3 regions of the Ruegeria sp. AL12 genome follow, and region 3 is predicted to be linked to each of the others. Evidence: riboswitches for the same ligand, from Rfam matches in the RefSeq annotation. Region 3 holds a riboswitch; each other region holds the start of a gene.
What was found. Region 3 has a riboswitch for cobalamin ahead of ACR0C6_RS08815 (DUF1636 family protein). Riboswitches for the same ligand answer to the same signal wherever they lie in the genome.
Positions count from the first base shown of each region.

Region 1 (2,198 bases), on a different contig from region 3:
CCGGTCAATCAGATCGATATCCGGCTGCACAGGCCCCAACATCGCGCCGATCGAATGGCCGATGGTCCAATGCTGCGAATTGGGAAACCGTCTGCGCATTTCCGCCCGTGCCGCGGGCATGTCGATCAAGGCCCAATCCGCCATGGTCGCACGCGAATCTTTCAGGCGGCCGGTCAAGGAATGCCCGTAATCGCGATAGTCATAGGTCAGGCAGGCCATACCCTGCTCGGCAGCAAGCCATCGTGCGAAATGACGGTAATAATCGCGCGGCACACCCGTTGCACTGTTCAGAACGACGACGATTTCGGGCGAAGTCAGCGGGCTGTACAACCGGGCAGACAGTGTTTTCTGCCCGGACGGAAAGCGAAACTCTTCGGTCAATACCGTTTGCTCTGTGTCCAACATGTTCTCTGGCTTTGCGCTTGGTAAATCCGGTTTCAGAACCTCAACACCCTCGACACTATGCATGAACCAACACCGTATCCAGCATGACCAAGCGTCCGGCCAAAAGATCGGCTTGACTCGGTGCGTACTCAAACGCTAGCGGTTGTGTGATGGTTTCCGGCCTCCACAAGGGGTCGGGATGAAAAGGGAACACGGTGCGGTAATGTCTGGTCATGCAGGCAACAACCAAATCCGCGACTGCCCCCGCAACTGTAAGCGGTAAGCGATGCCGAAACACCACTGGCCCCGACGGCTGGGAAGGTCGGCAAAGCGATGACCCGCAAGTCAGGAGACCTGCCATCGGAAACGAAACCGAAACTCGGGCGGGGTGTCCGGGCAGGTCCTGACGGCATCACGCTGTTCCACCTGTCCCAAATATCCTGTCCACCAAGCGCGGAGGGCGCAGGATGATCTGGAAGACAAAAACACATGAATTCAGTGCAACGGTATGTCAGCGGACGGGCAAAACCTGCCCCGCTTTGGCGCGGCTGGCGCGCTCGATATCCGAAGCCATGGCCCAGGCGACCTCGGCCACCAGTGACGATTTCGAGATTGAGGGCAGCAGCGAGCTGTCACATTGCACCGAAGGATGTCATGCAATTTTCCGCGCGCGATCAGACAGCATTCGTGTCTTTTGCGGGACGCAGCCCGAAACCGCGATTGAGCCGCTGAACGGCTATGCCGACCTGATCTTCGGAAACACGGTCAGTGCGATGCCATCCGGCGTCGTGAAAACCCCACCCTGCGCGATGATCGAAGTTTCCACGATCCGGCCGCGAAAACCTGTTTGCGCGCCCGCGCAGATTTCAATCTGAATCCAGACTGACCTGTGCCTGGGCGCGCCGAGAGGCCCAGGCCATTTGCGCATCCGTTTCGACGGCGCAAGGGCGCACCGCCCGCAATCGTTGCAGCGCCGTGTCCGCGCGTTCGCCGCATTCGACCATCAGCCGCAGGACAACCATACCTGACCTGCCACATCCCCCGCGGCAGTGCACCAATACGCGACCTCCGCCGGACAGCGCATGCCGGGCCGCGGCGCTGACGGACGGCCACGCGTCATCGATCGCTTTTGTCGGCGCTCCGAAATCTTCGATGGGCAGGTGAACCCATCGGCTGGCGCGGCTTTGAATATCGCTGCCAAATTCCTGCGCCCCGTCCTGAAGCATTTCGACATCCGTCGTCATCGAAACAACAAGCCCCGGCTGCCACGCAGCGATCATGTCCAGGTCGCTGGAGTAATCTCCGCCGCGTCCGGGCATCGAGGTCAGTGCCAGCGTTCCGCCACCGACTTGCAGGGCGTAGATCACCAACTGCGACATGAATCCTGTCCTCCCCAAAAAACTCTTTACAAAAATGAGCCATTAAATCCGCTGATGCAGTTTAGTGCGAAAGCGACTCGTTTCTAAATCAAAAATCATCGCGCCACGCTGTGGACGCGGGCAACGGTGGCCACTACGCTGTGCCCAAGCACCGAATCCCAACGAGAAGACATGACAGACAGCTCCAGCCCCGCCTATCAGGTTCTCGCCCGCAAATATCGCCCGGAAACCTTTGCCGATCTGGTGGGTCAGGATGCCATGGTGCGCACCCTGAAAAACGCGTTCGCGGCCGACCGGATCGCGCAGGCCTTCATCATGACCGGCATTCGCGGCACCGGCAAAACCACGACCGCAAGGATCATCGCCAAGGGGATGAACTGCATCGGACCCGACGGAACCGGTGGCCCCACAACCGAGCCCTGCGGTCAGTGCGAA
Region 1 covers NZ_JBQFXN010000012.1:9,333-11,530, reverse strand. The annotation lists gene ACR0C6_RS19380 (alpha/beta hydrolase family protein) at 1-405, opposite strand, end outside; cobalamin riboswitch at 539-760, shown strand; gene ACR0C6_RS19375 (hypothetical protein) at 852-1,259, shown strand; gene ACR0C6_RS19370 (protein-tyrosine phosphatase family protein) at 1,251-1,763, opposite strand; gene ACR0C6_RS19365 (DNA polymerase III subunit gamma/tau) at 1,935-2,198, shown strand, end outside.
Region 1: it holds a riboswitch for cobalamin, as region 3 does, so the genes downstream of both, ACR0C6_RS19375 (hypothetical protein) here and ACR0C6_RS08815 (DUF1636 family protein) in region 3, are expected to answer to the same signal.

Region 2 (2,198 bases), on a different contig from region 3:
GGAAAGGCGATATTGACGGTGTTGATCCCCAACACCGTCAACCCGCCAAAGCCGAAAAAGACCGCCTGTAGCAAAAGCCCGACGAACAAAGCCGGGAATGCGGCCCAACCAAGCAGCAGCCCGGCCATGCCGTTGAGGATCAGATGGACCGACGACGGACCAATGGGCACGTGGATCAACGATGCCACGAAGAAACTGGCTGACAGCACGCCCGCAGTGGGGATGCGATCAAGATCCAGAGACCTGAGACCCATGGCGATCCCGCCCGCGGCGGCTATGGCGCCGCCAATTACAACCGGGTTGGAAAGGGCTCCGTCGACGATGTGCATTTGGGGTTACTCCAGATCCCAGGCGCGGATCCAGATGACCGCATCCTGGCTGAGTTCTTTGCCCTCATGTTCGGTTGCCGGACCGGAACCAAGGGCGGCGAAACCCCAGTAACCGGCTTTTGGAACGCCGAACGAAAAATACCCGTTGTCGTCAGATATTGCGACCACCGCACCACCCGGCATTGGTGACGCCTTCGGTGCAGAAGCGGCCGAACTTTCCATGTCGGGTTCGGCTGCCATGTATTCGATCTCGATCTCGGCCCCCGCAACCGGCTGACCATCAGCCAGCACACGGCCCGTGAAAGTCGAACCCGCGATGATGTTGGTCGGCTTGTTCAGCGGGATAATCTCGGTCGGCAGACCCACGGGATTCATCCAATCGGTCGGCAATTCGTTGCGGTTCAGGAAGGCTTTGGTGAGCTGTTGGATATAGATGTCTTCGGATTCCTCGTAATAAGGCTGAGGAACCGTCACCAGCACATAGTCGCCCGACCGTTTGACCGGGACACTGCCTTTGAACGCCGCGCCCTCGTTCTGCCCGCCGGTGAACCGGATAGGTTCCAGCGTGTCCAGTAAATCGGTCTTTTCACCGTTGTGGATCACATAGAATTCCTGCGGCTTTTCAAGATCCATGACATGGCCATTCTCGAACGGATGCCAGAAAATCAGTTTGACCGGTACATCGCCCGGTTTCTCGATCATGGTGTCGGTGGTGTATTCCAAAAGGAAATGCGCATTTGCTATGGCAGGAAGAGCCATCGCGGCAGCGGCTGCGCTGAGCAGCGTTTTCATGAACAGTCGTCCTTGTCCCGTCGCGCCAATCCCGGCGCGAAATTCGTTTTGACCACGGGACATTCAACGCCAAATTACCCTTTCAGGCATCCTGGTCCGACGCACATCCCGTCGTCGATTAGGAGTGCCCGTTAGAGGGCACATGTCCGGCAGGTATCCTGACTTGCGGGTCAAAGCGTTGGACCGGCCTTCCCGGGCAAACCCCAGTGGCGTTTCAGCCCTGCTCGTCGCTTACAGTTGCGGGTGCAGTTGCGGATTTGGGCCAGAGCCCGCACCGCATTCCCTATTGATTCCAGAGCAAGCCCCGGAACCGGACATGCCGAGCGGCTTGCCAGACAACTCAGCCTTCCGTCAACGAAAATGTGTTACGGCCATCGAAAATATTGAGCTCGGCAGTTTGCGAGAGTGAACCAGTTTGTGAAACGTCCAAGGCGGCAGGGTTCGTTCCTGTCTAAGCTTCTGAAAGATACCTCTCCGACAAGGGCAGGCTTGCCGCGCCCAAAGAGCGTGCTTCCGGGCCTACGGTTCCTGCCAGCACAACGGGGCGCTCGAGCCCGGTCATGTTCAGCTCGGACAGTTTGTCTTCCACCATTTCAACCAAACGCGCCTTGATGTCCTGCGGCATCCAGCCGTCAATCTTCACGCATTCGAAATCTATCAGGCTACAGGATGAGACAATCGCATGGGCAATCCCGCTTGCCGTCCGTTTCAACCAGTTTTCCAGTTGAACGTTTGGCACATCCCAACGCTGGGTCGTTTCCCAGATGGAATGCGACGTGACACCTGCCGTGGTGATTGCACGCTCGAGCACGTAAAGGCTGGCCACATCGATGAGCGGTCTGACACCGCCCGCGCCATCGGGCACAGGCAAGGGGCCGATTGCCCCCGCGTTTCCACGCCCCGAAAAGATCGCGCCATTGAGGACCACACCGCCGCCAATGAAAAACCCGATATAGAAGTACAGGAAATCCCTTGGCCCATCAGCCGGACCGAATACCAATTCCGCCCCACAAGCCGCAGTGGCGTCATTTTGCAGGAATACCGGAATATCGAGGCGACGCGCCAGGTCAGCCTTCA
Region 2 covers NZ_JBQFXN010000014.1:13,779-15,976, forward strand. The annotation lists gene cbiM (cobalt transporter CbiM) at 1-329, opposite strand, end outside; gene ACR0C6_RS19860 (DUF4198 domain-containing protein) at 336-1,121, opposite strand; cobalamin riboswitch at 1,253-1,451, opposite strand; gene ACR0C6_RS19865 (ROK family transcriptional regulator) at 1,573-2,198, opposite strand, start outside.
Region 2: it holds a riboswitch for cobalamin, as region 3 does, so the genes downstream of both, ACR0C6_RS19860 (DUF4198 domain-containing protein) here and ACR0C6_RS08815 (DUF1636 family protein) in region 3, are expected to answer to the same signal.

Region 3 (2,198 bases):
ATTTAAGTTCCTGTTATTATGACAGTTTCCGTTTTCGGATATCCAGTGCGGGGATCATGCGGCCTTCGTGCTGAAAGCACAGATAATCCACGCCGAATGTCTCACGTACCCGGTCTGGGGTCAGAACTTCGACAACAGGCCCGAACCCCGTCAGACGCGTGGCTTTCATCAGCGCCACATGGGTGGCGAATTCCGGGATCATGACCAGATCATGGACGATCATGACGACAGTTACCCCCAGATCAGCGACCAGAGACAGCATGTGCCCCTTGGCATCGGGGTCCAGATGGTTGGTTGGCTCGTCCAGAAACAGCAAGGACGGATTCTGGGCCAACGCGCGCGCGATATGTGCGCGCTGACGTTCTCCGCCGGACAGCTGACCCATCGTTTTGTTGGCAAAATGCGACAGCTCGGTCGTCGTCAGAACCCGTTCCAGATCAGCCTTGTGCTGAGCCATCGAACGTTCGCCTTGAATCGGGATTTGCCCCAGCGCAACATAGTCTTGCAGGCGCATCCGCCCGTCAGGCATTTCCTGCTGCCCGACCACAGCAATGGAGCGGGCACGTTGGCGGGCGGACAGGGTCCGAAGGCTTTGGCCTTCTATCCAAACATCACCCAAGGCAATCCGTTCGATCCCACACAGCAGTTTCAGCAGAGTGGTCTTGCCGGCGCCGTTCGGCCCTGCGATTGCCAGAATTGATCCTTCTTCCAGACGAAAGGATACATCCTGCAACAGGACATCGCCATTGAGCGCGTAGTACTCCAAATTCTCGGCAACCAGAAAGCTCATGATCCCCCCCCGGACGGCAATGCGGGCATGCGCGACAAGGTCTTTGCGAAAAGGGCCGGGGGGCGGTCCGAGGCGCTGGTCCAGCCATCGTCACTGTCGCCGAACTGGGTCGCGAATTCGACCAGGGCGGACAGGTCGTGTGATGTCGTGATATCGCCAAACAGGTACTGCGCTTTGCCCGGGGCCTGAAATCCGACGGTCATGGCCCGTTCACAACCTGCCATGCAGGCCACCATTCGGGTTTCAAAACCGTCAGGCAACCGGGCATCCAGCACGTCTTGCGCAGCCTCGGCAGACATCGCCCCCTGACATGTTGAACAGATCAGAACGTAGTGATCAGAATAGCAGGTCATCGCCATCTCCGTCGTTTGCCAGACGCAGACAGAGGGCACATACCCGGATATTACGCAAACGCGCCATCAAGCCTCCTTCCGAGACGCCCCGCCTCGGGTTGGTTTATAGTGCGATGGCAGGTCTCCTGACTTGCGGGTCGTTGCTTGGCCGACCTTCCCAACCCATGCGGGTCAGTGGTGAAGTGGCGTCGCTCACCGCTTACAGTTGCGGGGGCAGTCACGGACTTGGCACATTCCAGTGCCGCACCGTGTTCCCATTTTCATCCCTTATGGAACCATCCCGCTCAGCTAGTCTGGCAATGCCAGACTTGTCAAGCGGCAGACGAAGGCGTTGGTAGATGGAATTGCGACAGCTGACCCAGCTGTCCTGCTGCGCCAGCCCGGACCGAACGGTGTCAATAGTCTGATACAAGAAGGAAATCCGGTTCGGAATCTTTCTCGACCTTTGAAAACCGTGGAATTGGCTTTTCAAACCCAATGTCGGTGCGGTCGTTATTCACGGTCGATACCTCGCCAATAAGGCAATCGCCGCGCTCGGCCCAAAAAGCGTGCCAGATGCCGGGCATCAGAGTTACGCTTTGCCTCGGCTTCAGCCGCACGTATTCTTGGGGTTGCAAGGTTACGGGGCAGGCATCGCTGGGGACCGTCACCGGGTTGTCGCGGTCGACGCCACCGTTTGGATCCGACGCATGAATTTCCAGAACGAGATCGCCGCCGCCCCTGTTGATGATGTCTTCTGCCTTAACGATATGCCGGTGCATCGGAGAAAGCTGATCGTCTTTCGAGATCAACAGTTTTTCTGCACAGAGCATCCCACGCCCGGATTTCAGATCCTTCACCTCACCATTGTTTAGAGTGAACAGGAATAGGCAATGTTCGTCGAAATGGCCTTGTGCGTAATTGGTAATGTCCCATCCCAGCTTGCGGCTGCGGACAGTTTCGACCAAAGAGATGCGCATTTTCTCGGGCGATCAATCCGCAAAGGGTGGCAACACGGCTCCGAAAGATTGAATGAACGTCTGGGCTTAGGGCTTGAAGTGGTTGATTTCGGATCG
Region 3 covers NZ_JBQFXN010000002.1:213,058-215,255, reverse strand. The annotation lists gene ACR0C6_RS08820 (ABC transporter ATP-binding protein) at 17-790, opposite strand; gene ACR0C6_RS08815 (DUF1636 family protein) at 787-1,143, opposite strand; cobalamin riboswitch at 1,242-1,438, opposite strand; partial or broken gene ACR0C6_RS08810 (D-lyxose/D-mannose family sugar isomerase) at 1,539-2,156, opposite strand.